4 regions of the Chryseobacterium arthrosphaerae genome follow, and region 4 is predicted to be linked to each of the others. Evidence: riboswitches for the same ligand, from Rfam matches in the RefSeq annotation. Region 4 holds a riboswitch; each other region holds the start of a gene.
The links. Region 4 has a riboswitch for S-adenosylmethionine ahead of BBI00_RS18895 (alpha/beta fold hydrolase). Riboswitches for the same ligand answer to the same signal wherever they lie in the genome.
Positions count from the first base shown of each region.

Region 1: it holds a riboswitch for S-adenosylmethionine, as region 4 does, so the genes downstream of both, BBI00_RS18075 (SusC/RagA family TonB-linked outer membrane protein) here and BBI00_RS18895 (alpha/beta fold hydrolase) in region 4, are expected to answer to the same signal.
Region 2: it holds a riboswitch for S-adenosylmethionine, as region 4 does, so the genes downstream of both, BBI00_RS21700 (TonB-dependent receptor plug domain-containing protein) here and BBI00_RS18895 (alpha/beta fold hydrolase) in region 4, are expected to answer to the same signal.
Region 3: it holds a riboswitch for S-adenosylmethionine, as region 4 does, so the genes downstream of both, BBI00_RS21355 (TonB-dependent receptor plug domain-containing protein) here and BBI00_RS18895 (alpha/beta fold hydrolase) in region 4, are expected to answer to the same signal.

Region 1 covers NZ_MAYG01000012.1:597,529-603,120, forward strand. The annotation lists gene pckA (phosphoenolpyruvate carboxykinase (ATP)) at 1-794, shown strand, start outside; gene BBI00_RS18065 (hypothetical protein) at 849-1,286, opposite strand; gene BBI00_RS18070 (type II 3-dehydroquinate dehydratase) at 1,291-1,698, opposite strand; SAM riboswitch class I at 1,945-2,041, shown strand; gene BBI00_RS18075 (SusC/RagA family TonB-linked outer membrane protein) at 2,125-5,058, shown strand; gene BBI00_RS18080 (RagB/SusD family nutrient uptake outer membrane protein) at 5,077-5,592, shown strand, end outside.
Region 2 covers NZ_MAYG01000031.1:153,590-159,181, reverse strand. The annotation lists gene BBI00_RS21700 (TonB-dependent receptor plug domain-containing protein) at 1-1,344, opposite strand, end outside; SAM-I-IV-variant riboswitch at 1,633-1,730, opposite strand; gene BBI00_RS21695 (TonB-dependent receptor domain-containing protein) at 1,850-4,078, shown strand; gene BBI00_RS21690 (HesA/MoeB/ThiF family protein) at 4,281-4,988, opposite strand; gene thiH (2-iminoacetate synthase ThiH) at 5,008-5,592, opposite strand, start outside.
Region 3 covers NZ_MAYG01000031.1:74,288-79,879, forward strand. The annotation lists gene BBI00_RS21345 (T9SS type A sorting domain-containing protein) at 1-809, shown strand, start outside; gene BBI00_RS21350 (alpha-amylase family glycosyl hydrolase) at 967-3,843, shown strand; SAM riboswitch class I at 3,941-4,046, shown strand; gene BBI00_RS21355 (TonB-dependent receptor plug domain-containing protein) at 4,140-5,592, shown strand, end outside.
Region 4 covers NZ_MAYG01000012.1:763,770-769,361, reverse strand. The annotation lists gene BBI00_RS18905 (O-succinylhomoserine sulfhydrylase) at 1-940, opposite strand, end outside; gene BBI00_RS18900 (ACT domain-containing protein) at 976-2,514, opposite strand; gene BBI00_RS18895 (alpha/beta fold hydrolase) at 2,519-3,457, opposite strand; SAM riboswitch class I at 3,517-3,624, opposite strand; gene BBI00_RS18890 (MGH1-like glycoside hydrolase domain-containing protein) at 3,813-5,592, shown strand, end outside.

The DNA.
Region 1 (5,592 bases), 170 kb from region 4:
ACTACGAAGGTGGATGCTATGCAAAAGTAATTGACCTATCAGAAGAAAAAGAACCGGATATCTTTGCAGCCATCAAGAGAGATGCTCTTCTTGAAAACGTTGTTGTAAACAATGGAGTAGCAGATTACACAGACGGATCTATCACAGAAAATACAAGAGTTTCTTATCCAATCTATCATATCAACAAAATTGTATTGCCTTCTAAAGCAGGGCATGCTAAAAAGATCGTTTACCTTTCTGCGGATGCATTCGGAGTACTTCCTCCGGTTTCTATCCTGAATGAAGATCAGGCTCAGTACCACTTCCTTTGCGGTTATACCTCTAAATTAGCCGGTACCGAAAGAGGAATTACAGAACCTCAGCCTTCTTTCTCACCTGCATTCGGTGAAGCGTTCCTTACTCTGCACCCAACAATGTACTCTAAAACATTGATCGGTAAAATGAAAGAGCACGGCGCTAAAGCTTATCTGGTAAACACAGGATGGAATGGTACAGGTAAGAGAATCTCTCTGAAAGATACCAGAGCCATCATCGATGCGATCATTGACGGTTCCATCGACAATGCTCCTAAAACCCAGGTTCCGATTATGAACCTTGAAATTCCTACCGAACTTCCGAATGTTTCTACAGGTATTTTAGATCCTAGAGATACTTATGCAGATGCTTCGGAATGGGAAGAAAAAGCAAAAGACCTTGCATCAAGATATATCAAAAACTTCGAGCAGTATTGTGATACTGAAGAAGGTAAGAGATTAATCGCTTCTGGTCCCCAGCTACAGGAACAAACAATCTAATAAGATTTTTTACAGATACAGAAAAAGCCTCATCAAAAGATGGGGCTTTTTATTTTAGTATTTCTTGCAATTGCTGATCAGTTCATTTTGGTCATCCAGTTTGTGAATAGTGTCTTTAATAACTTCTTCACTAAGGTTTTTGACAATCATGAAATGTCCGGATGAAAAATAGGGCGCTGTTTCAAGAAATACCTCCAAATATTTTGGAGTGATAAAGGTGAGCCAGTATCGATCACTATTCGAGAATATGATGGTAACTTCTATGTCGTAAGATGCCGGATTTTTTATCTCACCATCAATATGAATTGAAGTGATTTCGGGTTCCTGTTCCGGACTGAAGTAAAATTTTGAATACCATTTTAGTTTACCCTGATCATTGCATATCCTTACATTATCGGTATTTATTTTCTCAATAATATAAGATTTCCTTTTTGTCAGCTGACTGCTGTAAACTCCAATGCTTTTACAGTACACTTTACTTCCTGCTTCCATGACATTATTGTAAGCTCAGTATTGCCAATCTGTACCCATCCATTCCAAATCCGGATAGGACAGCATCTGTACAGGCTGCCGTTACAGACTTCTGCCTGAATTCTTCTCTTTTGTAAATATTGCTGATGTGAACTTCAACCTTAGGTTTTCTGATGTTCTTCAGACAATCGGCTATAGCGTAAGAATAATGAGTGAAAGCTCCCGGATTGATCACCACTGCATCAAAATCATCTTCCTGAAGCCTGTTGATCAGCTCACCTTCAATATTGGACTGATAATAGGAGAGCTCATGAGTGTGAAACTCAGACTTCAGTGTTTCCAAGTAATTTTCCATGGAAACAGTTCCATAGATCTCCGGTTCCCGGGTACCTAAAAGATTCAGATTAGGTCCGTTTATAATCAAAACTTTCATTCTATAAAATTAAAAAGTTTTTTTAATAAGGAGTCAAAAAAATCAGTCAGGTTTTTATTTTCTGCTGTTGAATTATTTTTAATGATATTTATCATATTTATGGAAGTGTTAAATCTTTAAACGCTTGGTTTTAATGGGTTTTAATAAAATCTTATGTTAATTTTTGTAAAATTTCTATTAAAAAATTAATAAGTCTACTTGTTTTGTAGACTAAATATGTATAGCTTTGCAACCATAATTTCGATCGGCTTATAAAGAAAGATGGAGGGAACTGACCCTGCGAAATCTTAACAACCTGCTACGGTAAGGTGTTACATTCAGCCTGTAAAAGGAAAAATAAGCATTTGGTTTATCGTATTTATCGATGCCCTTTGCTGACTTTTCTGCAAAGGGCAAAATTTTAATATTTGATAAACAAAATTGATTATGATTAATAAAAATCTATTTAATTCTAAAATTTGGATTCCGCCTGTTGCTGCATTTTTCTTAGGTGTTGCCAGCGTAAACGGACAGGTTTCTAAACCGAAAAAAGATACACTCCGTGAAAAAGAGATTGATGAAGTGGTTGTCGTAGCTTACGGAAAAGCCAAGAGAAACAGCTATACCGGTTCGGTAGCAACGATTTCCAGTGATAAAATTAACAACAGACCTGTAACCAATATTACCAAAGCTCTGGAAGGGCAGGTGCCGGGAATTCAGACTACAAGTTCTTCTGGGCAGCCGGGTGCTATTGCTACGATCAGAATCAGGGGTATTGGCTCGGTAAGTGCTTCCAGCGATCCTTTATATGTGGTGGATGGAATTCCTTATGACGGAAATCTGAATGCTATAAGCCCAAGTGATATTGAATCCATAAGTGTTTTAAAAGATGCTACAGCAAGTGCTTTATATGGTTCAAGAGGAGCGAACGGAATTATTATCATTACAACAAAATCCGGGAAAAAAGGGGAAGCAAAAGTAAACCTTAATATCAGCCAGGGATTCTCCGGAAGAGCAGTAAAGGATTATGAGCAGGTAAGCACGGATCAGTATTTTCAATTGTATTGGGAAGCGCTGAGAAACGGATATAAATCTGATAAAATATCTTCCCAGCAGGCTTCACAAATGGCTACAGATAACCTTGTTTCAATGCTTGGAATAAACCCTTATGGTCCTGGTTATTCAAAACCGGTAGGAACGGATGGAAAATTATTGCCGGGAGCAACTCCGCTATGGAATGATGACTGGAGAGATGTTTTACAGAGAACGGCTTCAAGGAACCAGGTAGACCTTGATATCAGCGGCGGAAGTGAGAAAAGCAACTATTTCTTTTCCCTGGGATACCTTGATGATAAGGGAATGGCTATTGAATCAGGATTTAAAAGATACAATACAAGGCTAAAGATCAATTCAGAAGTAAAAAAATGGTTAAACGTTGGGATAAACCTGAACTATACCAACAGTGTTCAGCAGGCACCTACCTCATCAGATTCCAAGGCCAGCAATGTGATCCAGGCTGCGAGAGTTGTTCCTTCATTTTATCCTTACTATGAAAGAAATCCGGACGGATCTTTTGTACTGGACGCTGCCGGAAACAAGATTTATGATTTCGGAAAATACAGACCCAGCAGTGCACTTCAGAATCAAAACCTGGCTGCATCTTTACCGCTGGATAAAAATGAAAACAAAGAAGATAACTTTTCAGGAAAAGGATTCATGGAGTTTACTTTCTTACCGGAGTTAAAATTCAAAACGAGTTTTTCCGTTGATCTTGTTAATTATAACGGCCATTTTTATTCTAATCCACTTTTGGGACAAGGTACGGAAATTGGTGGATCTGTGACCAAATCCAATACCAGAACGCTTTCTTATACAACGAGTAATATCCTGACCTATGACAGGAAGTTTGGAAAACACCATATTAATGTTTTAGCCGGACAGGAATTTTATAAATACGACTATCAGACCATCTCCGGATCAAGGAGCGGTTTCTCCCTGCCTTACTATTATGAGCCTGATGCAGCTTCATTATTGGTCAACTTCGGCGGGTACAGCAATAAGCTGAGTTTGCTGAGTTACCTTGGAAAAGTAGAGTATGATTATAATAATACCTATTTCCTTTCCGCTTCAGGAAGGGCAGACGGATCCTCAAGATTTGCCTCAGACAACAGATGGGGAAGGTTCTGGTCTGTAGGAGGATCATGGAAGATCTCCAATGAAGAATTTATTAAGAACCTGAATGTCTTCAACCAGTTGACACTGCGTGCAAGCTACGGAGGCCAGGGGAATGATAAATTGCTGCGTCCAAACGGGCAGTCTCTGTATTATGGATATCAGGAGCTGTACAGAATACTGACCCTTGGCGGGGAAGCGGGGACAACCCTGGAAAAAGCAGCAACCAAAAACCTTAAGTGGGAAACCAACCTTAATATGAACGTAGGGCTGGAATTTGCCATCCTGAATAACAGAATTAAGGGTAATATCGAATATTTTAAAAGAAAAAGCCAGGACCTTCTGTTCAACGTACCGGTTGCCCCATCTCTGGGAATCAGTGACTATCCGGCGAATGTAGGAACGATCCAGAATACAGGTTTTGAATTTTCACTTTTCACCACTCCGATCAGGAATGAGGATTTCCAATGGAATGTGGATGTTAACCTGAGTACTTTAAAAAATAAAGTGACCAAATTACCCGGAGGACCGCTTGTAGTAGGAACTAAACAGCTGAGAGAAGGAGGTTCCGTGTATGATTTCTTTATTCAGGAATGGGTAGGCGTAGATCCAAGCAACGGAAAACCATTGTGGAAGACTATTTCTAAAGATGCAAACGGAAATGAAGTGGAAGGAACGACTTCAGAGTATTCAAAAGCAACAAAAATAATACAGGGATCTGCATTGCCTAAACTGGCCGGAGCAATCAGTACCAGCATTAATTATAAAAATTTTGACTTCTCAGGATTGCTGACTTTCAAAATCGGAGGAAAGATCCTGGATGGAGATTATACTTCGCTTTTACATAACGGAAGTGCCGGAGGACGTGCATGGGGAGTGGAAATGCTGAACAGATGGACGCCTGATAATCCTAATACGGATGTTCCGGGACTTAGTACTACAACCAACAACTGGACTTCAACGTCTTCAAGATTCCTGTATTCGGGAACGTATGCAAGGCTTAAAAATGTAAGTCTAGGGTATACGTTGCCTTCGGATTATTTTGAAAAGATAGGATTGAAAAAATTCAGAATTTACATTCAGGCAGAAAACCTTCTGACTTTCTATAAACATAAGGGAATGGATCCTGAGCAGGCACTGGACGGTACAACGTATTTCAGATATCCGGCAATGAGAACGATCACATTTGGTCTTCAGGCAACCCTTTAATCTTTTAAAATCGAAACAATGAAAAATTTAAAATATTTATCCTTTGCACTTCTTGGATTGTGGTCGCTGACCAGCTGTGAAAGTGATCTGACCACCGCACCAACGGATCAGGCAAACAGTGAAGAAGTTTTCAAAACGGCTGAAAGTGCCGAAACGGTAATCAACGGTACGTGGGCAAAATTCAATAATGATGGAACAACTTATGCTAATATCGGTTATTCTACAGTACTGAGAGCCAGTGATGCTATGGGAAGTGATGTCGCAATCCTTAGAAATAAATACGGATTTTCAGCTGCCTATGATTTTACTGAAATGGTGAATACTACAGCCGGAAGACCATTATTTATCTGGACAATGCTGTATTCAACCATCAATAATATGAACAATGTTATTGCAAGAATTGACGGTACGGTAGGAAGCCAGGAAAAAAAGGACCAGGTAAAAGGCCAGGCAAAAGCGTTACGTGCTTTCTGTTATCTGAATATTGCAAGCTTTTACCAGTTCAGCTACCTTAAAGATAAAACCGCTTTGACG
Region 2 (5,592 bases), on a different contig from region 4:
TGGAGAATTATCTGTAAGCGATGCATTAAAAGTATTTACGACCCCGAAACCGAAGGTATTTTTTCCAAATGTATTGCTGAAATCTACATTCCAGCCGTTCCATTTTCCTTTGATTCCGGCAGCAAGAGAATAGTCATTTACTGTTGCTTCAATTTGAGGAAGATATCCGTTGGGCGTAATTGAATTTATATTTCTCTCATTGTTCGGAAGCCTGTAAAATCCTCCGGCATTTCCAAGACGGTAGCTGTAGCCTCCAAATGAGTAGACTTTCCATTCATCACTAAGAGGAATTTCAGAATTAAAAAAGAGCTGCCCGGACTGTAATTTAGACTGGCCTGCCCTCAAGCTGAAATCTTTCCTTTCCAATCCTCTGTAATTAAGTTCCTGAGAGGTAAAATCCCTGTCCAATATTTTTTGAAGATCAGCAATACTATTTGCCCCTGAGATTTGAGACTGAAAATCATTCCCAAAATAATCTACCTTCACTGCATATTGCTTGATTGTGTTGATAATTTGCTGGGAATTGGGAGTATTGGTAATATTTTTATACAACCCGTCAATATTAATTCCATCCTGTAAAGCCCTGTAATGAATGGCATTATAAGCATTGAAAATATCTCCGTTTCTTACTCCGGCCCTCGAATAAGGATCCCGGTATTGGGCAGAACCAGTAACGTTAAAGAATCCTGTTTTTCCTATTCTGGCTCCATAATTAAGATCTACAGAAATGGTCTGTCCATCTATTCCACCAGAGAAATTATTGGTAACAGGAGAAGCATACCCTCCTAAAAATACCTGTCCGGAAAGTCCCAATCTTTTTTTCAATCCCAGGTTTACCACTCCGGCAATGGCATCGGACCCATATTGGGCAGAAGCACCGTCCCTTAAAACTTCAATTTTTTCTAAAGCAAAGGCAGGAATAGCATTAAGGTCGGTTCCCACAGAACCTCTTCCCGGAGTAAGGGTAACATTAATAAGCGAAGACTGATATCTTCTTTTTCCGTTTACCAGCACCAGAACCTGATCCGGGCCTAATCCCCTCAGGAGCGCAGGATCTACAAAATCAGTTCCATCATTAACGGTATGTGAAGTTGATGAAAATGAAGGTACAATGTAATTTAAAGCCTGGCTGATATTATTGGCCGGACTTTGTTTTAAGATTTTTGAAATATTAATGATATCTACCGGAACCGGGGTATCTGTTAATGATCTTCCTGAACCTCTTGATCCAAGAATCACCACATCTTCTATTTTCTTAGATTGTAAAGTATCCTTCTGTGCGTAATAAAATGTAGAGATAAGCGTAATGGAAGGAATAAAAATTTTTTTTCTGAAATTATGCATGTTGTTATTTTTTTATTGTCAGGTTTTTTCAGGCAATGCAATTCCTGTAACCTTAAAGTTGTAAGGTTACCAGAGCATTCGAAATGTTTGTATTATTTTTTAGAAATAGAACGGCTAGAAACAACAGCACATGCGCATGTAGAAATGGCATGAGAACATATCAGAGTAATGAAGATTCCCTTCATGATCCGAAGAATAAAAAAGTACTGATGAAATGTGATTTCCCTTCTTTTTAAACATTTGATTTTAGCTTTAAAACAAAAAATTCAAGATGGGAGTAATGATAGAATGATAAACATTTTTTCCGGAAGATCCGGCTTATCGCTTGCAGCACCTTGCTTGTTTTTGCAGGTTGCTATCCCATCTAGAGATTCTTGATAATTACCCGGCAAAGATATAATTATTTCGGAAATAAAAAAATATTCACCCTAAATTTTCGATTTTCAACATTTTACCGTAACAAATGATCTTTTTCTGCGTCTAACCGGATATTAGTAAAAACATTATGAAAAAAACTATATTCGCTTTGTCACTCCTGGGATCTGTGTTTGTCTTTTCTCAGGAAAAAGAGAATGCTGCTTCTAAAGAGAAACAAATTGAAGGGGTGGTGATCACCAAAACTAAAAAAGCCGTTGAACAAAAGGCAGACCGTACTATTTTTGATTTTTCTGAACAACCTCAACTGAATAACGGAAACGTGCTGGAAGGAATCAAAAAGCTTCCGGGACTTGTTGCAACGGATATTGCAGGAATGATGTACCAGGGAAAAATGCTGGATGTTTACCTCAACGGAAGACCTTTGAATATTACTTCCAACGAATTGAATTCTTTCCTCGAAGGAATGCCCGCCAATTCTGTAGAAAGAATCGAAGTAATTACCCAGCCCGGAGCCGAATTCCCGGCAACTTCAGGAGGGGCCATCATGAATATTATTACGAATAAAAATGCCAATAAATATTTAACAGCAACGTATTCCGGAAATTATTCATTTTCGAATTATGATAAATACAGAAGCAGAACAACCAATTCCCTTAATCTGAACGCAAGAAATAAATATTTCGGCTGGCAGCTGAATGTAGGGCAAAACTATCGTGAAAGTATGCTTAACGGAAAACAGGATGAGCTTCTGGACAGCAATACGGACCGACTGGGAAGAGGTTACTTTGCAAAATCAGGAATAACATTCGATTTAGGGCAAGACCGTCTATTATTAAATTACGATATCTATCACAATAATAATGACAATTACACCCTGAGTAAGGGTCATGGAGATTTACCTTTTGATAATAATAAAAATGATCTGAGAGAGGCTTTTTATACTTCTTCAGATGTTGCCCATACGAATAGTTTGAGACAGGAAGCTGTTGTAACCTACCAGAAACGTTTTGCAGATAAATCTCAAAAACTGGATTTTCAGTTTGGTTATACAAGATCAGACAGTAAATTTTCTCAGGACAACTTCTTTCAGGATGGAAATTTTGCTGCGGATCCCCAACCTCCGATCAACAGTGCTATGAGTGGCGTAAAAGATCTTCTGAACAATAAATCCGTGATGAATATTGCCAATTTCAAAGTAGATTACGCTCAGCCTATCAAGCTTCTTGATGGTGGAAAAGTAAGCTTTGGAGGATTGTATGAAAGACAGGATTACGATACTGAAAGTTTTGGCTTAACCAATCTTGAATATCAGAGACAGACCGCCTCTATGTATTTGGAATTTCAGGCTAAACTGAAAAAGTTTGATTTCACCTTGGGTTCAAGGGCTGAAAATTATGATATTTCAGGGATAACAAGGTTTTTCAATAAAGAAGAAAAGCTGACAGAAGCCAGTCTGACTCCTTTCAATAAATTCAAGTTTTTCCCCAATGCAAGTGTGCAGTATAATATGATGAATCAGGTTTCTATTGCTGCCAATTACAACAGAAAAATAAGCCTCCCAAGTATTTCTGCCTTAAACCCGAATAACGTAACTTTCTATGGCCCCAATACGGAAGTAAGCGGTAACCCAAATCTGCAGCCTACTATTTTTGATAATTATGAAATAAAAATCTCAGCTTTCGATTATGCTTTCATCGGGTACAGCGTAAGTTCAGCAAACAACCAGGTAGCACAGATTATCAGAAAGGACGGCAGAAAACTATTCAACCAGCAGATGAATATTTCAAATATGAAAATTCACAATTTCAATGTAGGTCTTCCGGTTCCGTTTCAGATTTTCACCAAATCGATCGGTGAAATTATGAAATCCAACTTCAATCCTGACAAGATGAATTTCATGTACATCTATGCAGGATATCAGAAGCATGAAATTGATAACCTTAACAATAAAGGGTTCTGGATTTTCAATGTGATGACTCAGTTACTTCTTCCAAAAGATATTAAACTGACAGCCAATTACAGCTATCTGACGCCTAAAGCAGGATATTTCTACTTTACAGCAGAGAAGCCGTTCAACAATAATTTAGATATTACATTAACAAAGAAGTTTATGAACAACCGTCTTACTGTATCTGTTTTTGCCAATGATATTTTCAACGGACAGGTTATGCAGGTACGTTCTAATCCTCCATTGGGAGAGAGCGCGATGCTGAGATCCAAGTATGACTCAAGAAACTTCGGAATTTCCATCAATTACAAGATTCCGACAAAGAATAAACTGGCAAAAGAAGATCCTAATATCCTTAATAGCACCAAGAAAGAAGATAATGGTGGTGTTATGCAGCAAGGACAGTAATTTTTCATCGAATAATGATACAGAAGGAGGCAGTACAATTTACTGCCTCTTTTATTTTTATGGATTATAACAAATCCTTCAGAAATCAAAAGCGTAAGTTTTGGCTAAAGCCGATGGAATTTTGTTATAAAATAAACGGGCTAAAGCCCGTTTCTATTGAATAGTTATAGAATGGAGAAATATTTTTAATCTTTTTAAGCTGTTAAAAATCAATCGTCTGAAATCTCCAATTCAGTGTATCTACCCATGTCATCTGATTTAAAATCACAGGAAGATCAGCTATGATTTTTAAGGTCTGAAGTGCCATCATACTTCCTATGATTCCCGGCAAAGCTCCCAGAACGCCTAAACTGTCACAGTCCGGCATATCTCCGTCAGACGGAGGTTCCGGGAACAGGTCTCTCAGGTTTTTGCTTCCCCGATGATTAAATACAGCCACTTGTCCTGAAAACCCAAGGATACTTCCGTACACCAATGTTTTTTTCAGCTTCACACAGGTGTCATTAACCAGATATCTTGTTGAAAAATTATCAGATCCGTCGATGATGATATCAAACCGGGAAAGAATGTCTGCGGCATTGGCTTCATTGATTTTCTGTTCAATGGGAATCAGATTCACCTGGTGATTAAGGTTTTTCACGAATACCTCAGCACTTTTTACTTTAGACATTCCCGTTCTGTCTTCCGTGTGAATGATCTGACGGTTTAGGTTATGCAATTCTACAAGATCAAAATCTGCAATTCCTAAAGTTCCGACACCGGCAGCCGCCAGATATTGGATAACAGGACTTCCGAGGCCACCGGCTCCCACAACAAGTGCTTTTGATGCCATAATCTTTTTTTGCCCTTCCAGTCCTATTTCATCGATGAATATCTGCCGGCTGTACCGGGAAAAAACATCTTCTTTCATATTTTATTTTAATTGAAATCTAAAATCCACTGTAAACAGAATCCCAGTCTTTCATTACGGGATCATATCCTGATTTTCTGATCATCATCCTGATTTCATCCATACTCCTTTCGTCACTGGTTTCAAACTGTTCTAAAGACTCCTTATCCACAGAATAGCCTCCGGGATTGGTTTTGGAACCTGCGCTCATGGCTGTGGCACCAAGCGAAACGATATTATTTCTGAAGATCTCATTTTCTCTGGTAGATATAGAGATTTCCAGGTCTTCATTCCAGATCCGGTAAGCACAGATCAGCTGAAGCAGGTCTTTATCTTCCATAATAAAATTAGGCTCAATAATTCCTTCAGCCGGTCTCAGCCTTGGAAATGAAACCGAAAATCTGCTTTTCCAATACTGTTTCTGGAGAAAATCAATATGTAATGCGTTGAAAAAGCTGTCTACACGCCAATCTTCCAGTCCAAGAAGCACTCCCAGTCCTATTTTGTGGATTCCTGCCCTGCCAATACGGTCAGGCGTATCCAGACGGAAATCAAAATTTGATTTTTTTCCCCTGGGATGATATTCTTTATAAACCTCCTGATGATAAGTTTCCTGGTACACCAA
Region 3 (5,592 bases), on a different contig from region 4:
TACAGGTGGCCGGTATGGCAGACGATGAAAAGGCATATGGCGATTTTTTCCAGTGGGGAAGATGGGATGACGGGCATCAGTTGAGAAACTCTCCTCTCACATCAGCCCCACAGGTGAATGCTCCGGATGGGCTGGCAGGTACACCGTCATTCATCACGGGTTCACCGGCATGGTGGGAGGTGAATGCCACTACAGATGCCTGGACAGGAAAAGACGTAACCGAAATTACGAATACAACAGGGATAGATCCGTGCAAGGCAATAGGTCCGGATTGGAGAATGCCGTCCCAGGTGGAATGGAAAACGATTGTCAGTGTTGAAAGCATTACCAGTCCGTCAAAAGCATACGGAAGCAGTTTAAAACTTCCGGCAGCAGGAAGCCGGAGCCATGTAGACGGAACATTTTCATTTGTAGGAAAAAGAGGATATTACTGGAGCTCAGATCCTACTGGAATTGGAGCAAAGTATCTTTATATTGGTGCTACCATTTCAAATGCAGCAGCAGGAGCTCCAAAAGGACAGGGTGCATCAGTAAGATGCATTAAGCCGGCAGCTTCATTAAGTACTTCAGAAATCAGATTGAAAAAACAGGTTGCAGAACTGTATCCTAATCCTGTAAAAGATATTCTTGGCGTTACAGCAGGATTTTATATCGAAACAGTGAATGTTGTGAATGCAGCAGGACAGAAAATGAAAGTTGAGCTTTCAAACAACAGCATCAATATGAGCGGGCTGAATGCCGGATTGTATTGGGTAGAAATCAAACTTAAAAATGGAGAAATAATTTCTGAAAAGATTATAAAAAACTGATCCTTTGCCGGGTTGGAATCAATATTTCGGACGATTTTCCGTTCGTATAAAAATATAGTTCATTACAATTACTTTTATTGGAAGGCTCATGAAATTTTCATGGGTCTTTTTTTATGGATCATATAAGGATTTGTTGATAACAGATCAAAAATAGAACATGAAAAAGAAAATTAATCCTATATTCGATAAAAATAAAGATATGGAAAAGTTATATTCTGTTATTTTTCTGTTCATTGCAGCTCTTGCCTCCGGACAGATCAATTATACCATTACCCCCAATCCTTTTAATGAAACCGATGCTATTACCCTGACCGTACCGGGAGATCAGATTGATGAAACGGCCTGGGGTGTTTCCAATAATTCGGTTTATATATGGTCATGGTCTTTTGATACCAATTATCAGAACAGCCAGGATTGTCCAACGAACGGAAGCTGGAATAACTCCAATGACCTGAATAAACTGAGTTATAATGCAGGAACCGATACTTATTCCTTAACATTCACACCCACCGCATTTTTCGGAAGAACAGGAATCGGAAGATTTGGATTTTTATTAAAAGATAAAACCGGAAGTCATCAGACCTCACCGGATATCTTTGTGAATGTGGGCATTTTAAATCTTAATCTGACCAATCCGCTTGCTAACAGTCTTACTTCAGTTCCGGCAGGAAGTTCTATCAATATCACTGCTTCCACGAATGTAAATGCAACATTTCAGTTAAAGGCTAACGGAATGGTAGTGAATTCTACTACTTCTCCGTCACAGTCTTTTTCTTATAATTATACTGTTTCTCAGGATGCTGATATGGAACTGGTTGCCACGCAGGGAAGCAGCTCCAAAACAGCGAAGTTTATTCTACAGACTCCCAGGAATGTAGTTTCCGAAGCTATTCCGAACTGGATCAGACAGGGGATCAATTATCATCCTACCGATCAGACAATCATAGGTCTTGCTTTGTATGCTCCCGGGAAAAATTTTGTACATGTGATCGGAAGTTTCAATAGCTGGGCGGTAAACGATACGTATTTAATGAAAAGAGATACCGCAAATCCTGATCTCTACTGGATTGAGCTTAACGGTCTGACCCCGAAGCAGTTATATACCTTCCAATACAGAACAAACGATCTGAAAAAAGTGGCGGATCCTTATTCTCCACAAATCCTATCTTCCTATGATGATCAGTGGATCTCATCTTCTACTTATCCGAATTTACCTGCATTTCCGGCCGGACAGGGCTTTGAAGTTTCGACTTTTAAAACAGGGCAGACTCCTTACAACTGGCAGGTAACCAATTTCCAGAGACCGGCCAAGGAAGATCTTATTGTTTATGAATTACTATTAAGAGACTTTACCCAGGAAAAAAACTGGCAATCACTGATCAACAAAATTTCTTACCTGAAGAATTTAAAAATCAATGCTATAGAACTGCTTCCTGTCATGGAATTTGATGGCAACCTTTCATGGGGATACAATACCTCTTTCCATTATGCGCTGGATAAAGCGTACGGAACTCCTGAAAAATTTAAAGAATTTGTAGACCTGTGCCATCAGAACGGAATTGCGGTCATTCTCGATGTTGCATTTAACCACGCAACAGGCCGTTCACCTTTGGTAAGGCTCTGGAATATTGATCCTGATGGAGACGGCTACGGTGATGTTGCTTCAGACAACCCTTACTTCAACCAGGTTCCGAAACATTCCTACAATGTGTTTAATGACTTTAACCATACCAGTCCTTCAACGCAATATTACGTTGAAAGATGCCTTCAGCAGTGGCTCACCGAATATCGTATCGACGGTTTCCGTTGGGATCTTACCAAAGGATTTACCCAAAGCTGTTCTGAAAATGATGAAGCCTGTACCAATGCTTATCAGCAGGACAGAGTGGATATCATGAAACACTATGCCGACAGACAGTGGGCTATAGACCCGAATTCATATATGATCTTTGAACATCTGGGAACAGACGCCGAAGAGCAGCAGTGGGCCAATTACAGAGCTGCGGAAGGAAAAGGAGTAATGCTTTGGAATAAACAGACAGACCCTTACAACCAAAATACGATGGGCTATAAAGAAAACAGCAATTATGACCGGATGAATCACAGTCTTCACGGTTTTAATGAAATGCGTGCTGTAGGCTATGGCGAAAGCCATGATGAAGAAAGGCTGATGTTTAAAAATCTTGCCTATGGAGCTGTAAACGGAAGTTATTCTGTGAAAAATCTTAATACCGCTCTGGAAAGAATGAAAGCATTCGGAGCCACATTCTTTACCATTCCCGGTCCGAAAATGATCTGGCAGTTTGGGGAATTAGGGTATGAATTCAGTATCAACAGATGTACGAACGGTACAATCGACAGCGGATGCAGGACAGATGAAAAACCTGTTGCATTCACATTAGGCTATGATACGGATGCGGCCAGAAAATCAGTATATGATACCTGGGCGAAGATTATCAATATCAGGAACAGCCACCAGGTTTTTAAATCCAAAACCTATACTATAGAATCTAATAACCTCGCCAATGATCCGGATGGGCTTATTACTAGAATTTATGTGTATGATAATACGATCAGTGGAATGAAGAATGTAGTAGTACTGGCAAATTACAGTACTTCCGTGCAAAATGTAATTCCTTATTTACCTTACACAGGACAATGGCAGAATCTGATGGATGATACCGTCCTGAATATGACATCTACAACAGCTCCGGTTACATTACAGCCCGGAGAATTCAGGATCTTTGGAAACTACACCGGATCGTTATCAGCTGCAGATGTGAACGCAGAACATAAACTATCTCTTCAGATCGCTGATAATCCGGTAAAAAATGGTCATGTCAAATTGATTTATAATAAAGCTAAAAACGGCGAAATTATCATTTCAGAAATGAGTGGTAAAAAACTGGATACCTTCAAACTGAATAATGAAAGCGGAAGCTACGAGCTGAAAGTAAATTATCCGGCAGGAACTTACCTGGTACAGCTGAAATCAGAAACCGGAATGGCTATTCAAAAAATGATCATAAAGTAATACAAAGGCAAATTGGCGAAACAGCTGATTTGCCTTTTTTCTTTCTCGGAATGAGTCTGTTTTTGCATATTTGAAAAATTAGTCTACCTTTGCACTAGAGTTATCAAGAAAGGTGGAGGGATTTGGCCCAATGAAACCTTAGCAACCAACACAATTCCAGAAGTGTAAAGGTGCTAATTCCAACCCAATGGGGGAGATAAGTGAAGTCAATATTCTTATATGAATTCCATTTCTTGAAGTCTTGTGTATCTGCAGATTGATCTGCAGAAGAATATTATTTAATGGCAAGAACAAAGATGAAAAAATTAAGTACAGTTGTTGTATTACTGGGGACAGTTTTAGTGGCTGCCCAGGAGCAGGAGGAAAAAGGAAAACAAATCGAAGATATTATCATTGTTGGAAACCGCAGCGTTAAAAGAACAAAGCTGGAGACGCCGGTTCCTGTAGACGTTATCAATATCAGCAAAGTGCAAAGGTCGTCTCCGCAAATGACGGCTCAGGATCTTTTAAACTATGTTATCCCCTCATTTAATTCCGTTAGACAGTCTGCTTCTGACGGAACAGAGCATATTGATCCCGTAACTTTAAGGGGAATGGGGCCGGATCAGGTTTTGGTATTGCTGAATGGAAAAAGAAGACATACAACATCTTTGGTAAACTATCAGAATACAGTAGGGAACGGATCTGTAGGAACAGATTTAAGTACCATCCCTGTCATCGCTATAGAAAAAATTGAAGTGCTAAGAGACGGTGCTGCCGCACAGTATGGTTCTGATGCTATTGCTGGGGTTATCAATATTATCCTGAAAAAGAATGCAGGGGCTTCCGCAAGCTTAACCTACGGATTAAGTGGAAGAAATGATGGTGATACTTACCAGGCAGGCGTGAACTATGGAACTTCTCTGGGAAAAAATGACGGTTTTATCAACCTTTCATTGCAATTAAGTCATAGAGGAAAAACAACAAGAACCCAGAATCATGATCTTGATATTTTCGGAAATAATTTCGCGTATGAATTTGCAGGTGATGCTGAGGCTGTAAAAGCTGCCAGAGCTGCAGATGATGCAAAAATTAAAGAAAGGGGACTCACGAGAGACGACTTTAATTTCCAGATCGGAGACGCCCAGATCAGACAGGGGCAGTTGTTTTTCAATTCAGAATATCCTTTAAACGATCATTTTAAATTCTATTCCTTTGGAGGATTCAGTATTAAAGAAGGAAAAGGATATGGCTTCAGAAGACTTCCGAGTGAAGGCTTTAATATTGTAAAAGAAATCTATCCCAATGGTTTCCAGGCAGTCTTAAATTCCCAGATCTATGATATCTCCTATGCTGCAGGCGCAAAATATAATGTAAATGATTGGCAGATTGACCTGAGCAATACTTTTGGCAGTAACACCTTCAATTATAACGTAAACAATACCAATAATGCATCCTTAGGTATCAAATCACCAACCCGTTTTTATGCAGGAGCCCACAGTTTTCTGCAAAATACTGTTAACCTTGATGTTTCAAAAAAGATAAAAAACGTCAATATCGCATTCGGTGGAGAATTCAGGTTTGAGCAATACCAGATTAAAGCAGGAGATGAAGCTTCCTATACCCAATATGATGAAAATGGAAATATTGCAACAAAAGATTCTAAAGTAATCGGAGCAGGAGGTTCACAGTCTTTTATAGGCTTCTCACCGGACAATGCTTTGAAAAAAGACAGACACTCAACAGCAGTATACGCAGAGGTTTCCTATG
Region 4 (5,592 bases):
CTATTCCTCCTTTTATTTCAAAGGCTACAATATTTCCTCCCAGCTTCATCTGCTTTTTGGCTACTTCATAGCTTGGGTGGGATTTCAGGAATGGATATTTTACCAGTTCAACGTTTGGATGGGCTTCTAAAAATTCTGCAACCTTCAGAGCATTTTCACAGTGCTTTTCTACACGGATTGCTAATGTTTCCAGACTTTTTGATAATACCCAAGCGTTAAAAGGTGATAATGCAGGTCCTGTATTTCTTGCAAAAAGATAGATTTCTCTGATCAGGTCTGCTTTTCCTACTGCTATTCCTCCTAATACTCTTCCCTGTCCGTCAATCAGTTTCGTTGCAGAATGTACAACAACATCCGCACCATATTTGATCGGCTGCTGAAGATAAGGGGTTGCAAAACAGTTGTCTACAATAAAGATCAGGTTATGTTTTCTGGCTATCTGCCCGAAAAACTCAAGATCCAGAATTTCAATCGCAGGATTGGTAGGGGTTTCCAGATACAGGATTTTCGTATTGGGCTTAATATACTGCTCAACATTTTCTGCATCTTCAGCTTTGAAATAAGTGGTATCAATATTCCATTTGGGGAAATATTTGGTGAACAGCGTGTGAGTAGATCCGAAAACCGACTGACAGCTTACGATATGATCTCCTGCACTCAATAATGCTGCAAATGTTGAATAAATGGCAGCCATTCCTGTAGCAAATGCATATCCTGCTTCTGCGCCTTCCATTTTTGCAATTTTCTCTGTGAATTCGCTTACATTGGGATTAGAGAAACGGCTGTACAGGTTTTTAGGTTTTTCTTCTGCAAAGCTTGCCCTCATATCTTCTGCATCCTGAAAAATAAAGCTTGAGGTAAGATATAGTGGAGTGGAATGTTCATCAAACTGGGTTCTTTCAGTCTGGGTTCTTATTGCTGATGTTTCGAAATTTTCCATATAGTTTTAATTTGTCAATATACCAATGAATTGATTTATTTTGTTTCACTTACTCTTAAAATATCTCCGAATACCCCTCTTGCCGTTACCTGTGCTCCAGCTCCGGCTCCCATAATAACGATCGGGTTTTCACCGTAGCTTTCGGTATAAATTTCAAAGATTGAATCTGAACCTTTCAGCTGTCCTAAAGCTGAAGTGGCAGGTACAGAAATCAGTTTTACATCCAATTCGCCTTTGTCTTTCTGTAAGTCACCATGTAAATCACCTACATATCTCAACACATGGCCCGGCTCCTGGCTTTCTTTTATTTTCTGGTATTCTTCATCCAGCTCTCCTAATCTTGTAAGGAATTCCGATTTTGAAACTGATAATAAACTTTCAGGAACCAGATTCTGAATATTGATATCTTCAAATTCATTGATCAGATCCAATTCTCTGGCCAGGATCAGCAGTTTTCTTGCCACGTCATTTCCTGACAGATCTTCTCTTGGATCCGGTTCTGTATATCCCTTTTCCAAAGCTTCATTGATGATTGTTGAAAATTTATCGTCTCTCAAAGAGAAATTATTGAAAACATAGCTCAGTGTTCCGGAGAACACTCCTTTGATCCTTGTAATATTTTCTCCTGAAAGGTGCAGTAATTTGATGGTATCAATTAACGGTAGCCCTGCCCCCACATTGGTTTCGTACAGGTAACGTCTGTTATTTTTGTTTAATGTATATCTTAGTTTACGATACTCTTCAATAGGAAGTGTATTGAAAATTTTATTGGAAGAAACGAGATCGAATCCATTCTCAGCCAAAGCATGGTAGTTCTTTACGAAGTCCTTGCTTGCCGTATTGTCTACAACGATCAGGTTTTCCAGTTGATTTTCATTGGAAAAATTGATCAACTCTTCTACATTGGAAGAATGCTTTGCTGTTAAAACCTCATCACTCCAGTTCGATTCAAATCCTTTTTTATTGAACGCAATTTTTTTGGAATTGGCTACTGCCACTACTTTCAGATCTATATTTTTACGTCTTTTAATCTCTTCTGAAGATTCCAGAACCTGTTCGATCAGTGTTTTTCCAACATTTCCATGACCTATAATGGCCAGATGAACAGTTTTAGGTTTTTTGAAAATTTCAGATTCTATGATATTCCTGGTTTTCTCATCCTGTGAAGAAGTGACTACAATATTAACCCTGTTTTCTCCTGCCACCTGATTAAGAAGCAGCGGGAATACATTATTTCTCGCCAGTTCGGCAAAGACTTTATTGAAATCTTCCGCTACAAAACCAATAACAGAAACGTTGTTGATACTGTAAATCTGGGAAACTTTCCCTGATTTTCTTTCTTCTTCAAATTCATCAATAAGACAAGCTACCGCTTTTTCCGCATCATTTTCGTGTACCAGTATAGAGATACCGTTTTCTACCGCCTGCTGGGAGATCACCCCTACACTGATCCTTGCTAACGTCAGTGCCTTAAAAATTCGTCCATCAATACCGATTTCTCCTAAGAAATCTTCTCCTTCAAACTTGATGATTGATCTGTTCTTTAAAAATTTTATTTCATTCGCCTTTTTCATTACTTTATAAAATGTTTTTTATGATATTATTTAATTGTTGATATTCCATCAGGAAGGCATCATGCCCATGTATTGACCGGATCTCATGATAAGAAACAGTCTTGTTTTTTTCCTTTAAACTCTCAAAGCACATTCGGATTTCAGAAGCAGGGAAGAATAAGTCTGTATCTACGGAGATCAGGTGCATTCGTGCTCCTATTGCCTCCAGAGATGATTCATCAGCGTTTATATTCATCAGCAGATGGTTCATCAGTTTGTAAGCTTTTAAACTAAACCTTTCGTTTAGAGCATTACCATGGTATACCAACCAGTCTTCTGATTCCAGGCGCTGTTTATCCTGATTATATGTATTTTGAAATCTGTCATTGAGCGATTGTGGAGTTCTGTAGCATAACATCGCATGAATTCTCGCTTTTTGTAAAGGTTCATCTTTATCATTCAATAAAAATTTCTGAACCAGACATTGTGCGTGAAGCCAATCATGGGTTCTGTAATCACAGGCTATAGGGATAAAGATTTCAGCAAGCTTTGACTGCTTTGCCAGCATTTCCCATGCGATTCCTCCCCCAAGAGAACCTCCGATAATGGCATATATATTTTTGATCTTTAAAGCTTCCAGCCCTTTCAGAAACAGATTGGCTATATCTGCAGGGGTGAAGTCTTCATAATCTTCAATTAAAAACTGATCGTAACCGTTTCCGGGAATATTGAAACACAGAACTGTATATTTATTGGTATCAACAATCTGATTTTCTCCTACCAATTGTTTCCACCATCCTTTTTCGCCGGATACTGTTGAATTTCCGGTGAGGGCATGATTGATCAAAATAATGGGAGCTGTAAAGAGTTCTTTCCCGAAAAGCTCATAGCTCAGCGGGATATGGTATTCCTTTTGGGAATTTGTCTGATACGAAAGATTAATATAGTTTAGTTCTGTTTTCAATTCTATTATTTTAATACAATTGAAAATGCCACAGGAAATGGCTGAAAAAGAACTTCAGTAAGTTATCTGTCCAAAATAATTTTGGTAGAACGTAGCACCTTCTTTGCTTGCACAAAGGGTTGCTAAGGTTTCATCGGGTCTAATCCCTCAACCTTTCTTGATAACATTTTCAATATTTGAATGAACGAATGGTGCAAAGGTAGTTCTTTTCTTTTAATTTCAAAAAAAAAATATTTTAATATTTTAAAAAGCCCTTAAATACAAGTATTTCAGAGGCATATTAAGAATTATTCAGATGGAAAAAATTGGAATTACTTTACAAAAAAACTAACTTCGTATTGAAAAATGACTACCTATGACTGCCGAAAAAGAAAGATTACAAGATACCAAATGGAAAAACTGGGGACCTTATGTAAGCAACCGGCAATGGGGCAATGTACGGGAAGATTACAGCCCGAACGGAAATGCATGGAACTTTACCAATCATCATAATGCCGAAAGCTATGCCTATCGCTGGGGCGAAGAAGGTATTGCAGGGATCTCTGATGTGAAACAGCTTTTCTGTTTTGCTTTTTCATTCTGGAATAAAAAAGATAAAATTGTAAAGGAGCGATTTTTTGGGTTGAGCAATCCGCAGGGAAATCATGGTGAAGATATCAAAGAAATTTTCTATTACCTGGATAACACACCTACCCATAGCTATATGAAGATGGTGTACAAATACCCTATCAATGAATTTCCTTATGACGAGTTGGTGCTTGAAAACGGAAGACGGAGCAAAAAAGATCCTGAATACGAAATTTTTGATACCGGAATTTTTGATAATGATGAGTATTTTGATATTTTCATTGAATACTGTAAAGCCGATCACAATGATATTCTGGCCAGAGTTACCATCTGTAACCGAAGCAGGAATGATGCCCCTATTGTCGTCATCCCTACTGCCTGGTTCAGAAACAACTGGAAATGGGGTTATAATACCTATAAGGGAGAATTAAGTGCTGCTTCTGAAGACGGAAGCATCAATATCGGGCACGACAGTATTTCCATCAAAAAGCTCTATTCGAGAAACGGAAATGCAAAAAGTGTATTTTGTGAGAATGAAACCAATACTCCGAAACTTTACGGTACTCCACTGATTGAAAACAGCTATTATAAAGACGGCATCAATGATTTTGTTATTCATAAAACTGATACCGTAAATCCTGAGCAAAAAGGGACTAAGGCTGCTTTTCTGATCGATGAGATCATTGGAGCCGGACAATCTAAGGTCTTTGAATTCAGATTATGTCCTGACGGAACAGAGGAACCTTTTGAAGGATTTGATGAAATCTTCAGTACCAGAAAGGCTGAAACAGAAGAATTTTACAATGAGGTTCAATACGATACGGTACATGAGGACGAAAGGAATGTTCAAAGGCAGGCATTTGCCGGACTTCTATGGAACAAACAGTTCTATCATTACAATATCGGAAAATGGCTGAAAGGGGATCCGAATTTTGAGGCTCCGAGAAATTTCAATGAATATGTAAGAAATACGGAATGGAATCATCTTCACAATAAAGATATTATTTCCATGCCTGATAAATGGGAATATCCGTGGTATGCCACCTGGGATCTGGCTTTTCACTGTGTTCCTTTTTCCATTATTGATGCTGAGTTTGCCAAGGGACAGCTTTTACTGCTGACTAAAGAATGGTATATGCATCCCAACGGACAGCTGCCTGCCTACGAGTGGAACATGAGTGATGTAAACCCGCCCGTACATGCATGGTCCTGCTTCCGTGTTTTCAAGATTGATGAAAAAAACAATGGAAAACCGGATCTTCTATTCCTTGAAAAAGTCTTCCAGAAGCTTCTCCTCAATTTCACCTGGTGGGTCAACCGTAAGGATAAGAACGGAAAAAATATTTTCGGAGGCGGTTTCCTGGGGCTTGATAACATCGGAGCTTTTGACCGGAATATGGTATTAAAAGACGGACAGCATCTTGAACAGGCTGACGGAACAAGCTGGATGGCCATGTACGCCCTGAATATGATGCGCATTGCGATGGAGCTTGCCCAATACTACCAGGTATATGAAGATATGGCCATCAAATTTTTTGAACATTATCTTTATATCGCGGAGGCCATGG